DNA from 4 places in the Neobacillus sp. plas4 genome. Region 1 is predicted to be linked to each of the others. Evidence: predicted binding sites of a transcription regulator. Region 1 holds the regulator's gene; each other region holds the start of a gene.
What was found. The regulator Rex, encoded in region 1, represses fermentation and respiration genes when NADH is low (regulators of the CRP and FNR family bind a similar motif). The targets are predictions, from matches to a motif close to TTGTGAAATATTTCACAA.
Positions count from the first base shown of each region.

Region 1 (5,799 bases):
GTATTTTCCAGGTAAATGTCATCACCTTCGATAACTTTAGCGGTTAGAGTTCCTGTATCTTTGCTAAAAGGAAGAAAAGAACTTTTTTTCTTAACACTTATGACCCCTCCGCCAATTTCCTCCGCTGAACTTTGCCCAAAACGCAATGAAATTTTTATCTTATCGGCATTAAGAAGACCTTTGATTTCAAACCCTCCTGTTGATTCAAAGGTTTCATATTCGACGTCTCCGTTTACAGATATACTGCCTTTTATATTCGCTTCTTCTCCCGTTAAATCCTCGCCCACTTCCAGCATCCCAAGGATTTTAATTCTTTTTAAACCAGCTCGGCCGCCAACCTCCATTGATCCCATAATCAGCGTTTCATCGGACTGTAAATCCCCTTTTACCTCTGCCTCGCCGTACACTTTGATCGACCCTGTTTTAACACTTTCTAATGCCTCACTTGTTCCATACACATGAATAACGGAGCATTCGATATCATTCACAATCGTGCCTTCTCCTCGAATGCTGATTTTGTCATATTGACCGCCAGGATAACTGCCAGACCCTTTAATCGTTAAATTTTGCATTTTTGCCATTTCTCTTCCCCCCTTAAGCCTTTCGGACTTCTTTGACCACTGCTTTTTCATCCATCGAAAATTCTCCCGAATATTCTACAACACCAATAAGGCAATTCGGACCTATCGTAACGTTGTTTCCTCGGACAACAGCAGCCTTCGTATTTTCGATTTCAATCCTATCGCCTTCAATTAATTCTGTTTCTAGTTGGGTTGGAATGAACGCTTTTAATAAACAAAAAAATGGCGATTTTTGTCTAATAAGAATCGTTTGACCGCCAATCTCTTTTGCTCTGCACTCAGCAAAAATCGTGATGTCGATCAGATCAGCATTTAACAAACCGCCTATTGTAAATTGTGATTCTGCCTTAAAGGTTTCCGCTTCACAATCTTCTCCCACCGTCATTCTACCTTTTATTTTTATCTCATCACATTTGATTTTTCCGCCAACAGAAGCTTTCCCTGATACCTTTAAATTTTTTACAGCCACATGATTTTTAACCTTTGCAGTGCCATCAATCGAAAGGAATTCTCCTTCTATTGATCCGTTTATTTTCCCATTCCCGCTAATCTTTGCTGTAGCGGCTGCCACATTCCCATTTACTGTCCCTAATCCACTGCATTCAAACTGGGTACATTCTACATCAGTATTAATCGTTCCTTTACCATTTAAGGTAACACGTTCAAATTGTCCCCCATTAGATGACCCAAGCCCATTGATGATGAGGTCTCCTCGTTTTTTCGTTTCCATCGTTCATTCCCCTTTATACGAATCTCGCTTTGATTTCTTCCATACATGCATTTATTGAAATATGTGAAACCAGTTTCGTTCCTGAATCAAAATGGTATCCTTCCGTATTCATTAGCAATAGGCATTGTGTAACCCCTAATTTTCTCGTCATCACCAAGTCCGTTCTTTTTTGCTTGATTTGATCCCTGTTTTCAATCAATACCTGCAAGAGCATTTTCCCTTCATCCAAATTAATTTCTCCTGACTGCAGCAGCTTTTCTAAAATAAATACTTCCAGGATCCTTGAAAAATGAAACGAAAGATTTCCCTTTTCATTTTCCAGATAGAAATCCATTACTGGACGAGAAACAATGTTACGTCTCACTAATTCATCTGCTTCAAGTTTTATATCGCTTACATTTGGGGAAAACATATCTGCCAATTCATCTAAGGATAGATTTTCTTTCATCGTTTGAATTTTATCAATTCTCTCTAAAATCTTTTGTTTAGGAAAAAAGGTCTCCTGTCCGGTAAACGTTGATTTGCGAATAAACCAATCTTCTGGTATTAAGTCTTTTCTTTTCCATCTATATAATTGTCCATAAGAGATTCCGGTCAAGTCTAATAAATCTTTTTTTGAAATTAACTCCTCATTCATCTTTATAACCCCTTTCCAAATACAGTGTAACATAACACTGTTACGCTAGTAAAGTTCACACTCTCTATTTCTTATCGACAAAAAAAGACCTTTTCGGCTGCTGAAAAGGTCTTTACTCTTATTCTTCTGTATCATCAGTTGGATAGTGCTTTAGGAAATAGATTAGAGATTGCAGTTCAACTGCTAAGTCTATATGGTGCACGCGAATAGATGGAGGTACATTTAATCTTGCAGGTGTAAAATTTAATATCGCCTTTATATTTGAATTTACCAGGCGGTCGGTAATCATCTGCGCCACAGGTGCTGGCACTGTTAGAATGGCTACATGAATATCATCATTCTTTAAGTACTCTTCTAAATCATCCATCGGATAGATGGGAACATCCCGGATAGTTGTTCCCATCTTGTTTGGATCGACATCAAAGGCACATTCAATTCTTGTATTATTATTTTTTAAAAAGTTATAATTTAAAAATGCTGTACCGAGATTACCAACACCTATTAGAGCTACTTTTGTTAATTCATCTTGGTCCAGCGTTTTCCGGAAAAATGTTAATAAATAATTGACATTATAGCCATATCCCTTTTTCCCTAAGGCACCAAAGTAGGAAAAGTCTCTGCGAATGGTTGCCGAATCTACCTTTACTGCCTCACTTAGTTCTGCTGACGATACCCTCTGTTTACCGGAGGAATGTAGATTCTTTAAGAATCGATAATATAAGGGCAGCCGCTTTGCTGTCGCTTGTGGTATTTTCATTGTTTCATTACTCATATTCTCCCACCCCCTATAGTTAATAATTGTTACCTTACTGATTCCGTTCTATGGAAATCTCCGTTTTTCCCTCCGGTTTTTTCAACCAAATAGGTCTTTCCAATTACCATACCTTTATCCACTGCCTTACACATATCATAAACGGTTAAAGCACATGTGGAAGCAGCTGTTAACGCTTCCATTTCCACACCTGTATTTCCTTTTGTTTTGACAGAAGCTGCAATATTTAATGTAAAAGCCATATCATGTTCCTTTTTCCATGAGAAAGATATATTTACCCCCGTCAAAGGAATAGGATGGCACATCGGGATGATATCCCACGTCTTTTTTGCTGCCATTACCGCAGCAACTTGAGCTACTGCAAGAACATCGCCTTTTTTCATTTCATTATTGGTTATTTTTTCGTAAATTTCTTTACTAACAGTAATGCTGGAATGAGCAAGTGCCGTACGAGTGGTTTCTGGCTTATCGCTAATATCCACCATCTTCGCTCTTCCTTCTTCGTTAAAATGAGTAAATTCAGACATAAACAGTATCCTCCCACCAAAAATCATACTATATTTTTCACAATTTGTCTGTGAAACTTTGAACTCATGATAAAAAATTACATGATTTTATGTTTGATTATCCCCTTACTTTCCCCAACAACAAGGCAGTTTATTGCCGACAATCCCCGAATGAGGTACACTTATTAGAGTAATTGAGGTGAAAACAATGATATTATTACAGGTTAATCAATTAGCAAAATACTATGGTGCAGACCTTATTTTATCGAATATAAAACTAGAATTACAAACCCGTGATCGTGTGGCACTTGTGGGACGAAACGGTGCTGGTAAATCGACATTATTGAAAATCATTGCCGGGCATTTATCCCATGATGGCGGGGAGATTATTAAGCCAAAGGGTGTAAGTATTGGTTATTTAGCTCAGAATACCGGTTTAGAATCACATTTATCAATTTGGGATGAAATGCTGTCCGTATTTGAATCATTAAGACGTATGGAAGCCGCCATCAGGCAACTAGAGGTGCAGATGTCAGACCCTGCTGCTATCGAGAATACAAGCAGCTATGAGCGCATTCTAAAAGAATATGACGAGCTGCAAGTGAAATTCAAGGAACAAGGCGGCTATCAATATGAAGCAGATATTCGCTCCATCTTACATGGATTAAATTTTCACGATAGCTCATTAATGATTTCCAGCCTAAGCGGCGGGCAAAAGACGCGTTTAGCGTTAGGAAAACTGCTTTTATCAAAGCCTGATATTTTAATCCTGGATGAACCGACAAACCACCTTGATATTGATACGCTTACTTGGCTGGAACAATATCTTCAAGGGTATGACGGAGCCATCTTAATCGTTTCACATGACCGTTATTTCTTAGACAAAGTAGTAACGCAGGTTTATGAAATTTCGCGTAAACAAATTCAAAAATTTATCGGGAACTATAGTGCGTATCTCGATCAAAAAGCAGCCAGTTACGAACGTGATTTGAAGTTATACGAGAAACAGCAACAAGAGGTAGCCAACCTTCAAGATTTTATCCAGCGCAATCTAGCCCGTGCCTCCACGACGAAACGAGCACAAAGCCGGCGCAAAAAGCTTGAGAAAATGGATCTGATGGATCGCCCATTAGGGGATGAGAAATCTGCAACCTTCTCTTTTGAAATTGAGAAACAGACCGGAAATGATGTTCTAACAGTGGATTCCCTTGCGGTTGGTTATGATGGACAAAAGGTATCTGAGAATATTTCCATGCGGGCTTACCGTGGTGAAAGTATTGCTTTAGTAGGTCCAAACGGAGTTGGGAAGTCTACTCTTCTAAAAACCATTATCAAAAAACTCCCTGCTCTTTCCGGGAAGGTTCTATATGGTGCAAATTTAGCCATTGGCTACTATGACCAGGAGCAAGCTGAATTGACCTCAAATAAGCGCGTTCTCAACGAGCTTTGGGATGAATGGGCGTTAATTAGTGAAAAGGAAATACGTACTGTCTTAGGCAACTTCCTCTTTTCGGGTGATGATGTATTAAAAATTGTCTCCACCCTGAGCGGTGGTGAAAAAGCAAGGCTAGCCCTCGCCAAACTAATGCTTGAGAAAGCAAATGTCCTGATATTGGACGAGCCAACCAACCATTTGGACCTAGACAGTAAGGAAGTTCTTGAAAATGCCTTAGTCGACTACCCCGGAACGATTATTTTTGTATCACATGATCGTTACTTCATTAACCGAATTGCAACTAAGGTAGTGGAGCTTAGCGCCCATGGCAGTACTGAATATCTCGGGGATTATGACTATTATGTGGAAAAAAAGCTTGAGCAGGAAGAGCTAAAGGCTTTAGAAGCTGCAAGTGTGAATAAAAGGCAGACACAAATGGAAGTACTAGAGAAAAATAACTATCATCAGGATAAAGAAACCAAAAAGCTCGAGCGGCAGCGGAAAAGAAAATTAGAAGAAATAGAAATTCGTATAGAAGAACTGGAAACACTCATTCAAGATTTCGAGGAAAAGTTATGTGAACCAGAAGTATTCCAGGACCATGAGAAGGTCTTGGAAATTAACTTGAAAAATGAAAAAGCAAAAGCTGAACTCGAACAGTTAATGGATGAATGGGCCGAACTGGCGGAATAATAAAAAAGGGGCTTGATGATTATGTCCAAGCCCCTTTACTATTTAATAGGAATCGTTAGAATGTTTGTTTTTGATCCATCTTTAGCTGAATAAACGAAAAGCTCCATCGAAACATTGTCTTTTGCTAATAGATCCTTTTCAATCGTAATCTCAAAATTCCCCCAAGCCGGGGCACCATCCGTTTGATAATGGTTTGCTCGTAATATCTCTGTTCCAGAAATGACGGCATATTGAAAAACACCTTCAAAAACTCTTGCCTTTCCTTTTACTACTACCTGATCACCTGTTTTTAATACGGTTACTTCATTAAATACTTCATTTCCATATTGCTTGTTCTCACCTTCTACACCATCAGATTCTTCATCTTGATTGTCTTCCTTATTTACCACATCAGGTTCCTTGTCTAGATTGTCATCTTCCTTTACCACATGAGGCTCTTTTTCAC
Region 1 covers NZ_CM170152.1:286,945-292,743, reverse strand. Annotated here, with positions in the region: gene AC2TFD_RS01560 (cytoplasmic protein) at 1-581, opposite strand, end outside; gene AC2TFD_RS01555 (bactofilin family protein) at 595-1,311, opposite strand; gene AC2TFD_RS01550 (YhbD family protein) at 1,325-1,948, opposite strand; gene AC2TFD_RS01545 (redox-sensing transcriptional repressor Rex) at 2,067-2,720, opposite strand; gene moaC (cyclic pyranopterin monophosphate synthase MoaC) at 2,750-3,247, opposite strand; gene AC2TFD_RS01535 (ABC-F family ATP-binding cassette domain-containing protein) at 3,435-5,354, shown strand; gene AC2TFD_RS01530 (Gmad2 immunoglobulin-like domain-containing protein) at 5,393-5,799, opposite strand, start outside.

Region 2 (5,799 bases), 1.0 Mb from region 1:
ATGAAAGCGGTTGTTGACGGAATCGTGGAACCGGATGAGGATTTTGAACGTTCACTCGACCTCTGTCTCGGATGCCGGGCATGCGAACCGGTCTGCCCTTCAGGTGTCAATTATGGCCACCTACTAGAAGAAGCAAGGGATATCATCAATCAAAACAAAAAACACTCGCTGCCAGTGCGAGCGGTGAGGAAAACGGTTTTTGAAGGGTTATTCCCACACCAGAACCGCATGCGGACGATGGTTGGCCTGCTTGGGTTTTATCAACGTTCAGGGATACAAACCCTAGCACGCAAAACAGGTTATTTAGGGCTTTTACCTGACAATTTAGCTACCATGGAAAAGGTGCTTCCTAAAGTTCCAACGATGAAAGAAATGAAAAACAGACCGGAACAGCTGCCAGCATTGACGGAAAAAGTCCATCGTGTTGCATTTTTTAGCGGTTGTTTAATGGATACAATGTTCATGAAAACAAATGACGCTACCATGAAATTATTGCAACTTGCTGGTTGCGAAATCGTGATTCCGAAGCAGCAAACCTGCTGTGGTGCCTTGCACGGTCACAGCGGTGAAAAGGATGCGGCGAAAGAGCTTGCGAAGAGAAACATTGCGGCATTTGAAGACCTGGGTGCCGACTTTATTATTACCAATGCTGGAGGCTGCGGTGCATTCCTCGTTGATTATGATCACCTGCTGAAAGATGACCCTGATTGGAGCAAACGGGCAGTGGCCTTCAAGGAGAAAATAAAGGATATTTCAGAAATACTTGTTGCGGTCTCTTTTCATAAAAAAGTGAAATTAGAGCTCTCAGCTCAGGTCATTACTTATCAGGATTCCTGCCATTTACGAAATGTGATGAAAACAGCTTCTACTCCAAGGATTTTGCTGCAGTCCATTCAAGGGGTGAAGTATCAGGAAATGAAAGACGCCGATCGCTGCTGTGGCTCTGCCGGCATCTACAACATCGTCGAGTCCGAAATGTCGATGGTTATGCTCGACTACAAAATGGTCCAGGCAAAAGCAACCCACGCGACGACGATTGTTACGGCGAATCCAGGCTGCCTGCTGCAAATGCAGCTGGGAATCGAGCGCGAAGGTTTATCTGATAAAATGCGTGCCGTTCATATCGTGGATTTGTTGGCGGAAGCAGTTAGGCAATAGAAGATAGAAAAGACGATATATCTGCGATAATTCAGTTATATCTGCTTTAATTGAAATATATCTGCGTTAAATCCATTATATCTGCGTTACTCATACTCTAACCTAAAAGAAAAGACGATTCGCGGGGGAACGAATCGTCTTTTTTATACTATATATCTGCGATTCGAGGGGGACGAATCGGTTAGTATTACTCGCTATCCGCCAGTATTCCCGGCTATCCGCCAGTATTTCTCGCTATCCGCCAGTATTTCTAGCTATCCGCCAGTATTTCCGGCCATCCGCCAGTATTTCTAGCCTTCCGCCAGTATTTCTCGCTATCCGACAGTATTTCTCGCTATCCGACAGTATTCCCGGCTATCCGCCAGTATTTCCGGCTATCCGCCAGTATTTCTCGCTATCCGCCAGTATTTCCGGCTATCCGCCAGTATTTCTCGCTATCCGCCAGTATTTCCGGCTATCCGCCAGTATTTCCGGCTATCCGCCAGTATTTCCGGCTATCCGCCAGTATTTCTCGCTATCCGCCAGTATTTCTAGCTATCCGCCAGTATTTCCGGCCATCCGCCAGTATTCCTCGCTATCCGTTATGCAGTTGCTTTTACTTTGTCTTTTCCTACTGTTTTGCGGATGAATGGTACCACCCAGTGGTCTAAACCGTAACGGCCTGCGTTGTAACCTGCTGTCAAGATGATGAAGCCTAAGAAGATATCCGTTGGGTTATGAGAAACAGTTCCTGCTAAGAAGAAGCTGAAGTTCATTACTAAACCAAAGAACATTGCTGCTGTTGTTAAACATCCAAGCATTAGACCTAATCCGATTAGTGTTTCGCCCCAAGGAACGATGAAGTTAAAAACATCAATGTTTGGTAAGGCAAAGCTTTCTAAGAAGTGAACATACCAGCTGTAAACCACGCTGCCGTCAGGACCTTTTACTGGATTTGCTACTGCATTTCCTAGGAACCCAGAAGCGTCGAATGCACCGCTCTGTAATTTCCCAAGTCCTGCAGAGAACCAAGCGTAACCAAGATATAAACGAATAATAGTTAAAATAGCTGCAGAGATCTTATTTTCTCTTAAAAAATGATTGAACATTTTTCATTCCTTCTTTCAAATTTATCTTGCTCTCTATACTTACACTATACTCGTTTATACCGTTTCAAACATCACAATGTGAATATGTTCACAATATGTTAAAAATGTTTTGACAAAAATTTGAACAGTCCATTCTTATTCAATCTGAATTTATTCAAAGAGGAAAAAACATCAGTAGTTCCCTTAATCTTCATGTTCTAATATCTCCTCCGATATGGAAAGATAAAATAACTAAGGAGGTAGAACCATGGAAAACAGTTATAAAGGAACAAATAAATTGATCATAGGGATTGTTTTCGGTGTTATCACGTTTTGGTTATTTGCTCAATCTTTAGTCAATGTGGTACCTGCCGTTCAAAAAGATTTAGGAATTTCCCTAGGGACTTTAAATATAGGTATCAGTTTATCAGCATTGTTCTCAGGTATATTTATTGTAGCAATGGGTGGTTTAGCTGACAAAATAGGCCGAAAAAAGATTACCAATATTGGACTGATTTTAAGTATCATTGGTTCTCTATGTTTAGTTTTAGCAAATGGAGCCGTTCTTCTCATTATTGGCCGGATTATCCAAGGTTTCTCAGCAGCATGTATTATGCCAGCAACGATTGCTTTAGTAAAAACTTATTACGAAGGCGCAGATCGCCAGCGGGCACTTAGTTACTGGTCGATCGGTTCTTGGGGTGGATCCGGTGTTTGTTCATTTGCAGGTGGATTAATTGCAACCTACTTAGGCTGGCGATGGATCTTTATTTTCTCGATTATTTTTGCCATTCTTGGTTTGTATTTAATTAAAGATACTCCAGAGAGTAAAGCAGAAACGTCAGGAAAATTCAAATTCGACTATACTGGATTAGGTATCTTTATTGTTGTCATGCTGGCATTAAACGTTTTAATTAACTATGGGTCTGATTTAGGGTGGACAAGCCCCATTTCCATCATTTTAGCAGCCGTGACAGTGGTTGGGGCATTCATCTTCGTCAAGGTAGAGAAAAGTAAAAAAGTGGTGCTGATCGATTTCTCTTTATTTAAAAATAAGCCATACTCAGGTGCAACTTTCTCAAACTTCCTACTTAATGCCATTGCAGGTACAATGGTTGTTGCCAATACGTATGTACAAGTAGGCCGGGGATTTACTTCCTTCCAAGCCGGGATGTTATCACTTGGATACTTAGTCGCCGTTTTAGCGATGATTCGTGTTGGGGAGAAAATTCTACAAAAAATTGGTGCTAAAAAACCGATGATCTGGGGAACGATTATCACGACCATTGGCGTGGCCATTATGGGCTTAACGTTTTTACCAGATTTACCATATACCGTTGTTGTATTTATTGGGTACGCATTATTCGGACTAGGTTTAGGGATTTATGCCACACCATCTACTGATACTTCCGTAACAAATGCTCCATCTAATAAAGTGGGAGAAGCAGCTGGGATTTATAAAATGGCAAGTTCATTAGGAGGCGCTTTTGGAGTGGCGATTTCTGCTACTGTTTATAACGTCATATCTGCCAATAACGTCGATGTTGGTGCAACATGGGGGATTATTACAAATGTTCTCTTTGGAGTATTAGCACTGCTTTCTATCATCTTTATGGTTCCTAAAAATGCAGGGAAAGAAGATCCTGAAGCAATTAGTAAGAAGGCCGCATAATTTCAATGGAGGAATTAACAATGAAAAATAAATTAATGCAAATGCTCGAAGAACGTAAGGATGAAATCATTCAGATTCGCCGTCATCTTCATGAAAATCCTGAACTTTCTTTTAAAGAAGAAAAAACAAGTAAATATATTGAGGAGTTTTATAAAGGCAAGGATGTACAGGTTGATACAAAGGTAGGCGGAGGCTATGGAATTATTGTCACCATTAAAGGAGGGAAACCAGGAAAAACAATTGGTCTCAGAGCTGATTTCGACGCACTCCCAATAGAAGAAGAAACAGACTTACCGTTCAAATCGAAAAATCCTGGTGTTATGCATGCCTGCGCACATGATGGGCATACAGCATACCTGCTAGTTCTAGCAGATTGTTTGATTCAATTAAAAGCTGAAATCCCTGGTACGATTAAAATTGTCCATCAACCAGCAGAGGAAGTTCCACCAGGTGGAGCCATCGGCATGATCGAATCTGGTTTATTAGATGATTTGGATAATATTTTCGGTATTCACTTATTACCACTTGGACCAGCTGGTAAAGTAGGGTATAACAGTGGGTATGTATTCCCAGGTCGTGCGTACTTTAAGTTGAAAGTCCAAGGTGTCGGCGGACATGGCTCCTCCCCACATTTGGCAAATGACGCCATCGTCGCAGGTGCACACTTTGTCACAGCGGTTCAAACAGTGGTGAGCCGCCGGTTGAATCCATTTGAAGTCGGTGTCGTTACCATAGGTTCATTTGATGGAAAAGGAACCTTCAATGTCATAAAGGATAGCATTGAAATCGAAGGCGATGTTCGTGGAATGACGGAAGAAACGCGAGCAAAAATTGAAAAAGAAATTAGCAGGATTGCAAAAGGCATTGGAGAAGAATTCGGTGTGACATGCGAGTTAACCTATACACCCGACTATCCGCCGCTATACAACGATCCCGAATTGACAGAATTGGTTGCCTCTTCTTTGAAAAAGGCAAACGACAAAGACATTGTGGACGTTCAAGAATTCCCGCCAATGTCTCCATCAGAAGACTTTGCGCATTATGCAAAAAAATTCCCAGCATGCTTCTTCTATATTTGCTGTACACCAAAAGGGGTGGAAAAACCATACTTCAACCACCATCCTAAATTTGATATCGACGAAGATGCCCTCTTAGTCGCAGCAAAAGCAGTCGGAACAGTCGTTTGCGGGTATTACAATTTAGAATAAGATAGACATAAAAAAGACCATGTTATTTATCTATATGGTCTTTTTTGCTAAGGCTCTTTTCTTAAACTTTGTTGTTTTTTGCAGAAAATAGATTAAATTTTATAAGAAAAGAGCCTGCAAACTAGATTCTAGAGCACAAAATAACTATTTCCATGTTAAAATCGGCTTTAAGATTTTAACAACAATCATTACGGAAACAGCCTTTGCTAGTTAAAATACCTACGATACCATTCAATGGTTTTGCTTAATCCAGAATCAAAGTCATAAACTGGTTTCCAGCCTAAGAGATCCCTAGCTTTTTTTGCAGATAAGTAATTTTGTTTATTTTCGTAACGAGTTTGATTTTGCATGATAGGCTGTAAATCGCTCTTCATCATCTCTAAAACCCGCTTTACTACTTCTTGGATCGTTAGCGGCATTTCGTAGCCAAAATGAAACGCTTCGCCTTCTGCCTGACCTTCTTCCATTTTTCCAGCTATAAATAAATGAGCTCTTACCGCATCCTCGATATAAAAAAAGTCCCGTACCAAGCCTCCATTACTGCGAATCACGGGTGCTTCATTTTGTAGAACTGCCCGAATGGTTTGTGGAATGAGTCTTGTAAAATGGTAATCTCCGCCCCCATATAAATTTCCACAGCGAACGATACATACCGGCAGTTGATACGTATGATAATAACTGTTGGCAATTAAAT
Region 2 covers NZ_CM170152.1:5,379,000-5,384,798, forward strand. Annotated here, with positions in the region: gene AC2TFD_RS26885 ((Fe-S)-binding protein) at 1-1,158, shown strand, start outside; gene AC2TFD_RS26890 (DoxX family membrane protein) at 1,740-2,246, opposite strand; gene AC2TFD_RS26895 (MFS transporter) at 2,494-3,897, shown strand; gene AC2TFD_RS26900 (M20 family metallopeptidase) at 3,918-5,105, shown strand; gene AC2TFD_RS26905 (NAD-dependent epimerase/dehydratase family protein) at 5,312-5,799, opposite strand, start outside.
Region 2: a site for Rex is predicted at 2,323-2,340, ahead of AC2TFD_RS26890 (DoxX family membrane protein). Genes of this name have one in related genera too.

Region 3 (5,799 bases), 500 kb from region 1:
CAAAGAATTGGTTCGCTACTTCGATGACCTCATCTTCACGATGGCGATCAATCAAGAGCAATAGTGTATTCAGTACATATGGATTAACGGTTGTAAAAGCGGCTGATAAAATCTCTTTTTTCTTATCCATTGAAAGCTTTGTAGACTTTAAAACTGCTTTTAAATCGCTATTGTATACAAATACTTCTTTCACTACACGAAGTTCTTCTTCTATTACTCCAAGAAGCTGCTGTTCTTTAGCGATTTGAAAAAGAGCCAACGCATAGCGTTTTGCTACCATGGAGTTGCTCATCGCTGATCTCCTGCCTCTTGAATATATTCGTTAATGAGTTTATCTTGGTCTGCTGCATTCAATTCTTTTTCAATAACTTTAGAAGCAATTAATACAGACAAGGAAGCAACTTGTTCACGAATAGCGGCAACTGCCTTTTCTTTCTGCTGCTCGATTTCAAGCTTAGCAGATTCTTTCATGCGGTCCGCTTCAGTACGAGCGACTGCAATGATTTCTTCACGCTGAATATCGCCTTGCTTTTTCGCATTTTCAATTAAAACTTGCGCTTCGGAACGAGCTTCTTTTAATAGAGAGCGCTGCTCTTCTAATAGCTTTTTAGCTTCTGTGCGGCTTTGCTCTGCAGCTGAAATTTCACCCGCTACATGATCTTCACGCTGTTTCATGATGCCCATTAAAGGACCCCAAGCGAATTTTTTCAGCAATGCCATTAAGATGATGAACATCACAAGCTGGAAAACTATATCTCCCCAGTTCACACCAGTATGGGCTGCTGCACCTAATACAAAACTATTTGTTAACACCCGCGATTCACTCCTTTCAAGGTCTTTCCCTTAAACCAACCTCTATATCAGTCGAAATAATTGTCGAAATCAATCGTTAATGCCCAGTATTGAACATAAACGAATGGCGAAGGTTCTCACGAATGATCTTCGCCATCTTCATAAACGCTACTAAGCGCGTTCGATTATTGACCTTGAACCATGAACGCGATAACAACCGCGATGATAGGAATCGCCTCAACTAACGCAACCCCGATGAACATTGTAGTTTGAAGTGTACCGCGTAATTCTGGTTGACGAGCCATACCTTCTACTGTTTTTGATACGATAAGACCGTTACCAATACCTGCACCTAGTGCTGCTAAACCAATTGCGATTGCTGCTGCTATTAAACCCATTGAAAATTTCCTCCTTTAGTGTATGAAAAAATAAATACATATATTTTTGTTCTTATAATTAAGAACGGTTTATCTTAATGGTCGCTGCTCACTTTGTGAGCTAAGTACACCATTGTTAACATACAGAAAATAAATGATTGGATGGCGCCGACAAAGACTGAGAAGCCAAGCCACACGAGCGTTGGTAGTGCAGCGGCGATTGTTCCGCCCACACCGGTTGCTAAACCAGCCGCGAGTAAACCTAATAAAATTTCCCCCGCATAAATGTTTCCGTAAAGACGGAGACCTAGAGTCAGAGTATTTGCAAACTCTTCAATAATTTTTATTGGGAACATGAACCAGAATGGTTTAAAGAATTCCCTTCCATATGCTCCTGCACCTCTCATTTTGACACCATAGAAGTGCGATAATCCCACTATCAATGTGGCTAACGTCAAGGTAACAGCCGGATCTGCTGTTGGTGATTTCCACCAAAGTACTCCGTCCACAACTACCGAGAATGGCAGTCCCAGCATATTGGATACAAAGATATACATGATGATGGTGATTCCGAGTACATGGAACCGTCCGCCATCTTTCCAATCCATCGTACTGTTAATGATGTTTTTAACAAAGTCCATGACCCATTCCATGAAGTTTTGGATTCCGGTTGGTTTCATGGCCAGATTACGAGTAGATAGGATGGCAATCAAAAAGACAATGGCACTTGCTATCGTAATCATCAAAACGTTTGCTAGATTAAATTGGAGTCCAAGAAACGTAACTATTGGAGCTTCATGATGCAACAGTATTCACCTCGCTTCCCCCACTATTTATGTAAAAAGTAATTGTGACTAAAAAAATCTATCATAATGACAATGTAGGATGTCATTAATCCTATAACCACACTAATGAGATGGAATTGCTCAGGGTACCTCATTGTGATGACAATCGCTAAAGCACCGGTTGCCATTCGTGAAAAAGATCCAAGTGAACGAAGTTGTCTTCCTTCAGCTGCTGCTTGTCCGGCTTTGTCGATTTTTCTCGCCATCAACCACAAATTAAAGAGGCTCAAACTTGTCCCAAGAATCAATCCAAGAAAGATTGATTGATGCGCAGTGAACCCCCAACCAAGCACATAAAAAGACAATAAAAAAAACATCCACTTTCGCTGTCGGATAAACATTGTTTGAAATTCCTGCATGGTTGTTTTAATCTCCCGAGTTGAACTTGCGGATTGTAACGAGCATTGTGTAAATACCAGTTGCTAAACCGATAAACAATCCAACTATTAAGAAAATTGGCTCTGTACCCCACTGTTTATCCAGCCATCGGCCCGCAAAAAGACCGATTAAAATCGATCCAACTAAGGACGCCAGAATGGTGGACATTAAGGCATAGGCTTTAAATGGATTGCGGTTTTCCTTACTCATAAGTATCGCATCCCCGCTATATGAGAATACAAAGTTCGAGGTAGTATGTACAAAGAAAAACAGGTAGAAATTCTGAGGATTCTGTCGATTCATCTGAAAACCCTCTCATTTTATACCCTTTGTTAGCATACAATAGCAATTCTGCAATGTCAATGAATTTACGTGAAAATATCCACAATCTATACTGCGTAATTTCTTCCAATTGGAAGTTTAAGTTAACACTATTATTGTAGTGTATACCACCCTAACTTTTCCGCTGAAATTGTGACCATTTTGTGAACAAAATGATAAACGGTGGTGCATTTTTCCTTTTACTGTGCACCACCATTTTTTTACTCGCCACTTATTATCGAACCACTTCCCCAATCACAATCATTGTTTCAATAAAGTCTTCCTTCCCCGCCTTTTTCGCGAAGACTTTAGCCAGGTAGACACCATCAGGTGGAAGAGCATCAGCTGTTATGAGACCGTTAATTAATCCTTTTTTTACATTTTGGTTGGTAGCTAAAAAGCCAACAAATCGGAAATCATCCGGATTGAATAGGGCAATTCCAAACTCCTCTGCTCCGCCGGGAAGGTAGACCTCGTATTGGTAGGTTCCTTCTTGGTCGCCATCCTTAAAGTCAAATCCCATTACCCTTGGGTAGTTCGGCTCTTCCAGCACATAGATATAAGGTATTTGAATCGAATTGGCCCCCGCATGAATCGTCAGATACCCATCATGAATTTTTCCTTTTAATTGCGCTGGATCTACTTCTAATTCAATTTTAACATCGCGCTTCCCGCCTGCCTCAACTGTGAACGCCATGGGGAAACGCCATTTTAAGCCATCTTTATTCTTCGGGATATCAAATGTGTAACGCACCGGCTTATCACTGAGATTTTCCACATTCAAAAAAGCTTTATGAATATCGCCTTCACTTTCATATTTACCAAATCGGAGCGAACTTGGGGTGACCAGGGATGTTGCTTTCACTGCCTCTGTGACTTGAATTCTTCCTGCCCCCTGTTCATATGTCCGATAAAGCTTGCCATTTTTCAATAATGGTTTGGCCGTATTCATCAGTGCAGCCTTAATTTGTTCAGGTGTCCACTCTGGGTGCGCTTGTTTAATTAGAGCGCAGGCCCCTGCCACATGCGGCGCTGCCATGCTGGTCCCCTGTAAAGACATATATCCTCCTGGAATCGTCGAGTTAATGGCCACACCGGGTGCCACAATATCCGGCTTTACCTCCCAGGTGTCGGTCACCGGTCCTCTTGACGAGAAGTCTGCAAGCAAATCCCTTTCCTGGCTGACAGAAATACCTGCCAATGAATCGGTTTTACTTTTTAATAGCTCCCCCTCTTTCTTTGTTATGGACCCCACCGGGATATCCATCGGCGCTTCCAGATTCCCCATAAAGCTCCCGCTTAAATTATTGTAAATGATGACACCCTTGGCTCCAGCCTCGCGGGCATTTTTCGCTTTTTCAGAAAAAGTAATCTTTCCTCTTTTAATCAAAGCAATTTTCCCCATAACATTCTTTAATTCTTCTTTTGTTCCGATACCAGCTTCCACAATGGACAGGGAACGATCAAGCTTCCAACTACTCGACCCCTCCAGCGGCTGGATCCGCATTTTATCCCGGATTCCTTCTATTAATAAGTAAGGGATTTCAATCGTTGGAGTTGAAGCCCCAACCGAGATGGCTTTTGAGGCTGTTCCTGGGGAACCGACACTCCAGACATTCGGACCTGAATTTCCCGAAGCGGCAATCGCGACAATCCCTTTCTCTACCGCTCTATTCAGTGCCAAGCTGATCGGCAGGTCGGGACCGTTGATGTCATTACCCAGCGAGAGATTCATAATATCGACTTTATCTTTCATCGCCTGTTCGATGGCGGCCAGCACATTCTCCGTTGTTCCGCCGCCGCCAGGTCCGAGGGCACGGTACGCGAGAATTTTTGCTTCCGGAGCTACTCCTTTTAATTTTCCATTCGCCGCAATAATTCCTGCCACATGGGTGCCATGGACTGTAGCTCTTCCGATGATTTTGGTTTCCATCGGATCGGTGTCATTATCAACTAGATCATGCCCGCCCGCAAAATTCCGTCTCAAATCCGGATGGGTGTAATCCACACCGGTATCGATGACGCCAACGGTTACACCTTTCCCCGTCAAACGGCGATTTTGTTTATCAAAAAGGCCTCGAATCTCGTCGCCGCCAATAATTTTGACACTTTCCTCGGTTTGGACCTTATATTCGTTTATCGGTGAAACGCTAATGATTTCTTTGCTGTTCTGCCCGAGTTTCTCAATCGACGCTGGGTTTCCTTCTACCGAAAAGCCATATATCGCTTCTTGAAAAACGCGGCGCAAATGAATGTCCTTATAGGGTTTAATCATTTGTTGAATATCCTGAGGGGATTGCTGGTTTTTAAGCACCACAATGGCAATCCTTTGTTTTGGAATCGGAGGTGTCTCAAGCGACCTCGCGGATGTAGTTGTTTGGAGGGAGAAAATCATTACCAATAGAAGTGTCCATTTTTTCATGTAAAAAATTCCCCTTTTTTCATATCGTTTTCTTTATGAGGGGAAAGTATGCAGTTTTTTGGTAGAAAGTATTTGGTACTGCGTTTTGTGCCGGTGGAGGGGAGGTTAAGGCATTCCAGAAGATATTTTGCTTGAGTGGAGGTAATCTCTAGATACTCAGCCAATTGTTTCCTTGTGATTGTCTGATTGTAAAGGAGGAAATAATCACTTATCGCTGAGATATGCGCTGTTTTAGAAATGGTCTGACAATCAGAACACCGCCAGCTTGCTGATATGAATTCCATCGTTTTTTTGCAAGTTATACACAGTGCGCTAGGTTTCAATTCATCTTGAGAGAGATTGTATTTTTGGAGAATGTCTGTAATGAGGATAGTGTGTTCATTTAAGAGGGTATCTGACAGGTGGGCAAGATTCTTTTTAGGTAATCGGTGTTTTTCATATTTTTCTTCTAATTCTCTGATCTTATCAAGCAATGATTCCGCATAAATTAATTTTCGAAAAATTTGTAGGTTGTCAGGGGATGTTTCAATAATTGTAGACGTTTTACTAATTACCACTAGATGCCCCACCGGAATCCCTTTGAATTGGTGACCCTTCAACCAATTATTAAATTGGAGATGATGCCTTTTCACCTGCTGTATTGGATTATCCATGCCTTCTTCTA
Region 3 covers NZ_CM170152.1:5,911,538-5,917,336, forward strand. Annotated here, with positions in the region: gene AC2TFD_RS29405 (F0F1 ATP synthase subunit delta) at 1-292, opposite strand, end outside; gene AC2TFD_RS29410 (F0F1 ATP synthase subunit B) at 289-813, opposite strand; gene atpE (F0F1 ATP synthase subunit C) at 978-1,190, opposite strand; gene atpB (F0F1 ATP synthase subunit A) at 1,265-1,975, opposite strand; gene AC2TFD_RS29425 (ATP synthase subunit I) at 1,999-2,373, opposite strand; gene AC2TFD_RS29430 (AtpZ/AtpI family protein) at 2,381-2,602, opposite strand; gene AC2TFD_RS29435 (S8 family serine peptidase) at 2,949-5,135, opposite strand; gene AC2TFD_RS29440 (hypothetical protein) at 5,132-5,692, opposite strand; partial or broken gene AC2TFD_RS29445 (nuclease-related domain-containing protein) at 5,741-5,799, opposite strand, start outside.
Region 3: a site for Rex is predicted at 2,763-2,780, ahead of AC2TFD_RS29430 (AtpZ/AtpI family protein). Genes of this name have one in related genera too.

Region 4 (5,799 bases), 2.0 Mb from region 1:
CTTTCAAATAGATGAAGCTAAAGATGAAAATCCAAACGACATCTAGGAAATGCCAATAAAGGGAAAAGATAAATGCTTTATTGGTTGTCTGTGGAGTTAAACCACGTTTTTTCACTTGCAGCATTATGAATAATCCCCAAAAAAGTCCAAGTGTAACGTGCGCTCCATGTGTACCTAATGTTGTTAAAAGGATCGATGTAAATGCACTTGTTTGCAGTCCGGCCCCAACATGTACATAGTGCATAAACTCATAAATCTCAACACTTAAGAATCCAAGTCCAAGTAGTAAGGTAATGGCGAAAAATGCCATCATAGCTCTTTTGTTACCGATGCGCATGGCATGAATACCTAGGCCAATGGTAAAACTGCTGGTTAAAAGTAAAATCGTTTCAATTAACACTGGTGTAATCTCAAAAATTTCTGCTCCCGCAGGACCATTACCCGTTCGATCCACTAATGTGAAATATGACGCAAAAAGGGTGGCAAAAAGCATAATTTCCGCACCAAGAAAGATCCAAAATCCTAAGATTTTCAAACTGTTTTCTTCGGTACTATATTCTAATGGGAGCGAGTTATCTATTTTCATCTTTTAAGCACCTCGCAAATTTGTTTCTGTTTCTTCAATTTCTTTTACAGAGATATAATGGCCATGGTCTTGTTCAAACGACCGGAGAGCCATACATGCAAAAATTCCTAGTGTTGTAATGATAACTGGAATCCACAAACTGAAAATAAAAGAGAATCCCCAAACAAAGAAGATACAGCTCATGATAAATGGAATTCCGCTATTATTAGGCATGTGAATTTTCTCGTATTCTCCTTTAAATAAAACATGACCCTTCTTCTTTGCGTCCCAAAATGCTTCATTGGAACGAACTTCTGGTAATATTGCAAAATTATATGCCGGTACCGGTGTATGGGTAGACCACTCTAATGTACGAGCATCCCATGGGTCATTGCCAATGTCTCTCGATTCATATCGAGTACTATAGTAAATATTGTATACGATGAATACAAAACCAATGGCCATGATTGCGGCTCCAATAAAGGAAATCATATTCAATGTACCAAATCCAGCAGCCTCAGAGTAGGTGTACATCCGGCGTGCCTGACCATCCAGCCCCGAAGCGTACATTGGCATAAAGGATAAGACAAAACCGATGGAAAGCAGCCAAGCTGTCCATTTTCCAATTTTTTCATTTAACATGAAACCAAACATCTTTGGCCAATAATAATGCAATCCTGCAAGCATTGCATAGACAACACCAGGAATAATTACGTTGTGGAAATGTGCAACTAAGAACATTGTATTATGGTATTGATAGTCTGCTGCAGACATAGCAAGCATTACCCCGGTTACCCCGCCAATTGTAAAGAGCGGAATGAAAAAGATACTATATAGCATTGGTGTGGTAAAAACAATTTTTCCTTTTCTTAGGGTAAGAAGCCAGTTAAAAATCTTTACCCCAGTAGGTACGGCAATTGCCATGGTTGTAATCGAGAATATACTGTTTGTTAATGCTCCTTGCCCCATCGTAAAGAAATGGTGTGCCCATACAAAGAAGGAAAGCAGGGAAATAATAACCATCGAACCAACCATCGATTTATAACCATACAGGTTTCGACGGGCAAAGGTAGAGATAATTTCACTATATATACCGAATGCAGGAAGTATTAGGATGTAAACTTCAGGATGTCCCCAAACCCAGAAAATATTGGCCCATAGCATATCCATTCCGCCATTATCCATAGTGAAGAAATTCGTTCCAAATTGACGATCTAAGGTTCCCATTGCAAGCAATACAGCTAAAACTGGGAATGCGAATACTATAATCACATTGGCGATTAAAGCGGACCATGTGAACATTGGCATTTTCAATAAGGTCATGCCAGGTGCTCTCATTTTGAGAATCGTAGTGATAAAATTAATCCCGGTCATTAAGGTACCAATACCAGCTATCTGAATCGCAATCATGTAATAATTGGTACCAACAGATGTACTGAATTCGTTACCTGCAAGAGGGAAATAAGAAGTCCAACCTGCGTCAGGTGAGCCGCCAACCACGAATGAAATGTTGAATAACATGGCCCCCATAAAGAATAGCCAGAAACTTAGTGCATTCAAGCGTGGAAATGCCACGTCACGTGCTCCTATTTGTAATGGAATTACAAAGTTCATAAAGAACATAATAAATGGCATTGCCATAAAGAGAATCATAACAATTCCATGTGTTGTGAAAATCTCATTATAATGCTGAGCGTCCAGCAGTGTGTTTTCTGGAACGGCAAGCTGAGCACGCATCATGATGGCGTCAACTCCACCTCTGAATAACATGAGGAGGGCAGATAGTAAATACATGATACCAATTCGTTTGTGGTCAACAGTTGTTAACCATTCACGCCATAGGTAGCCCCATTTTTTAAAATACGTTAATCCAGCAATCACTGCGATAAAGGTAAGCCCAATGGCAACCATCGAAGCATAAATCGCAAAACTAGGATGAGGTACGGCAAATCGATCAAAGAAATCCATTTATTCCTAACTCCTTTCAAGGGAAGTTTACTTGTTAAATTAATGACTCATACTTTCATGATTGGCGCTGGAATCTGTGTGAGATTCTGAATCAGTTGTTTCATTTGATTCTTCTGAGTGATCATGACCAGCTGGAGGCGGCGAAAAGTCTAGATGCGTTCCAATGTACGTTTGCTGCCCGAGATGACCAGGTTCTAATAATTCCTCAAATTTTTTCTCAGTAATTGGTTTGGCAGTTTCTTTTACTTCTTTTACCCAGTCGTCAAAATCGTCTTGAGACATTGCGGTTACATTGAATGTATTTTCAGCAAATCCTTTACCTGAGAAATTCGCATTTCGTCCCATAAATTCACCAGGGACATCTGCTGCTAAATGCAAGGTAGTTACCATGTCAGCCATAGCATATTTTTGTCCGCCTAACTGGGGAATCCAGAAACTTGTAATCGGCCCATGAGAATAAAGTCTAAATTCAAGAGCTCGATCAGTTGGAATATACAAGTAATTGACGGTTTCAATACCTTCTTCAGGATAACTAAAGTGCCATTTCCAGTTAGAGGAAGAAGCATACACAACTAAAGGCTCTTTATCCTCGTAACCCTTCGGTTTTGCTTCAACAATATAGTTGCTTTGTACAGATACAAAAGAGAGAAAGGCAACAATTAATACTGGAATTCCAACCATGATGGTTTCAACCCAGAGGTTTCCTTCAATGTGTGGCGGTTCATAATCTGCACGTTGCTTCGAAGCTCGGTATTTCACTAACATGTAAACCAGCATGGAGAAAACTACGATAACGATTACGGACATAAGTCCAATTGACATAAGGATGTCACTGGCCTGCCGTTCTGCTTGTGGTCCTTTTGGATCCAAGACAAGTAGAGGTTCACACCCAGTTAAAATGGTGAAAATGGTAAAAATCACTGAGTATAAAGCCCATTTGGTGCGCTTTTTTTTCATGTTTCTTACTCCTCTCGATAATGATTTGTTTTCGTGAATTTTTTCACAAACTTGATTAGAGATTCCTTTCTAAATTAATTACTATCTAATAATGATTTTATAATTAGTGTAATTATTCGCTACCACAATATTAACAACTTTGGTGTGATGTTTATATACGTTTTTTGAAGAATTTGTGACAAATTTGTTAAGGATTTTTATTCCTAATAAAGACAAGTTGTGGGAAGAAAGTTAGGTTCATTGTCTATTTTGGAATAATAATGGGATAATGTATATGAATATACATAGGAATGGAGCGACATATATGAAAGTGAAAATTAATCGCCATGCTGCCAAAGCATTGAAGAAAATGATGGAGGGCCCTGAGGCAGAGGGAAAATTATTTCGTGTTTATGTTACAAATATGCACGGTGACCATGCTCATTATGATTTAATGCTCGATACACCAACTGAGCATGATGTTGTAGTAAAAACGGACAAGGATATTGATTTAATCCTTGATTCCCGCGAAGAATACTTAGATGGCGTTTGGATTCAAATGTTCCATGTACCTAAGGAAGAATGGCTGATCACAAATCCGGCCAAAGGCGGCCATCATCACCATCACTAATAAATGAAGGAAAATGTAACAATTAGCCTAGGATAGTCCGAAAAACCTGGTCTCTCCAAAGTATCGTAACAATTAGTCCAGGATAGTGCCGATAAACCGAGTCTCTCCAAATTATCGTAACAATTAGTCCAGGATAGTGCCGATAAACCGAGTCTCTCCAAACTATCGTAACAATTAGCCCAGGATAGTGCCGATAAACCGAGTCTCTCCAAATTATCGTAACAATTAGCCCAGGATAATGCCTATAAACTCGTTCTCCCCAAATTAATAACACCTTGTATCATTCTAGGTGTTATTTTTTTGTTTACTATAGGAACGAATATTCGTTCGGAATTTTTCCGTTATGAAAGTTTTTTTGAGATACTTCAATATGGTGTTACTCTCATTAGGTATGTTTTTTTAAGGAGTTGATTAGATATGGAAAATTTCAAAAGTGATCATGAGATTAAACTAATCGCACTTGATATGGATGGGACTCTGTTAAATGATCAGCACGAGATTTCAGAGGCAAACCGTCTAGCGATTAAAGAAGCACAGGAAAAAGGCGTACATATCGTTCTCAGCACTGGCCGCTCTTTAAGAAGCTGTGAGAAACATGCAGATTCGCTTTCGTTAACGTCATACTTAGTGACGGTAAACGGCAGTGAAATTTGGGATGATAAAAGGGGATTAGTCGAGAGGAATCTTGTTAATTCCGAATCCATTCAATGGATGATAGAGCTAACCGAAAAGCACAAGAGCCGTTTTTGGGCAATCAGCACAACCCGAAACTGGTTTGATGAAATTCCGGAAGATATTCATGGAGCGGAATGGCTGAAATTTGGATTCAATATTAAGGATGTGCCGACAAGAGACATAGTTTTAAAAGAGCTGCTGGCACGTGGAGAGTTTGAAGTAACCAACTCAACTCCAACAAATCTTGAAGTAAACCCGGCCGGGATTAATAAAGCAAAAGGGCTGAAATTAGTCTGTCAACGGCTTGGTATTGAGATGATAAACGTCATGGCCGTTGGCGACAGTCTAAATGATTTGGCTATGATAGAAGAAGCAGGCTTAGGCATTGCAATGGGAAATGCTCAGGATACTGTAAAAAATGCGGCTGCTTGGGTAACATCTTCAAATAATGAAGATGGTGTCGCTAAGGCAATCCAAAAATGGGTGCTGTAATTTATAAGCATTCACGGACTTGGAAGTATTATGAGGAAGGAATATTATTTTTTTGAAATAAAATCAACTCAAATGTGAAATACTTTATATACAAGAGGAAATTGTTTAAAAATAATTTCACTTGGTTATAATAATTGGGCAAGACTATATTGCAATTTCATGTATTTGTTACATGCTAGGAGGAGCTACAAAAATGGAACATGGTAAAGTAAAATGGTTTAACGGTGAAAAAGGCTTTGGATTTATCGAGCGTGACGGTGGAGACGATGTATTCGTTCACTTCTCAGCGATTCAAGGCGAAGGCTACAAAACGTTAGATGAAGGTCAAGAAGTGACGTTTGAAATCGAAAATGGACAACGTGGTCCACAAGCGGTTAACGTTCGTAAAGCATAATAAACCTTCAAAACTCAAAACAGACTCCAAATTGTGAGTCTGTTTTTTTATGCACAAAAAAACCTCCACGAAAGAAGTGGAGGTCCGATATGTGATAAGTAAAATGGTTATGCCTAGTATCGGTTAGTTTTAGAAATT
Region 4 covers NZ_CM170152.1:2,306,244-2,312,042, forward strand. Annotated here, with positions in the region: gene qoxC (cytochrome aa3 quinol oxidase subunit III) at 1-586, opposite strand, end outside; gene qoxB (cytochrome aa3 quinol oxidase subunit I) at 590-2,533, opposite strand; gene qoxA (cytochrome aa3 quinol oxidase subunit II) at 2,573-3,490, opposite strand; gene AC2TFD_RS11470 (iron-sulfur cluster assembly accessory protein) at 3,795-4,100, shown strand; gene AC2TFD_RS11475 (Cof-type HAD-IIB family hydrolase) at 4,518-5,267, shown strand; gene AC2TFD_RS11480 (cold-shock protein) at 5,461-5,661, shown strand.
Region 4: a site for Rex is predicted at 3,522-3,539, ahead of qoxA (cytochrome aa3 quinol oxidase subunit II). Genes of this name have one in related genera too.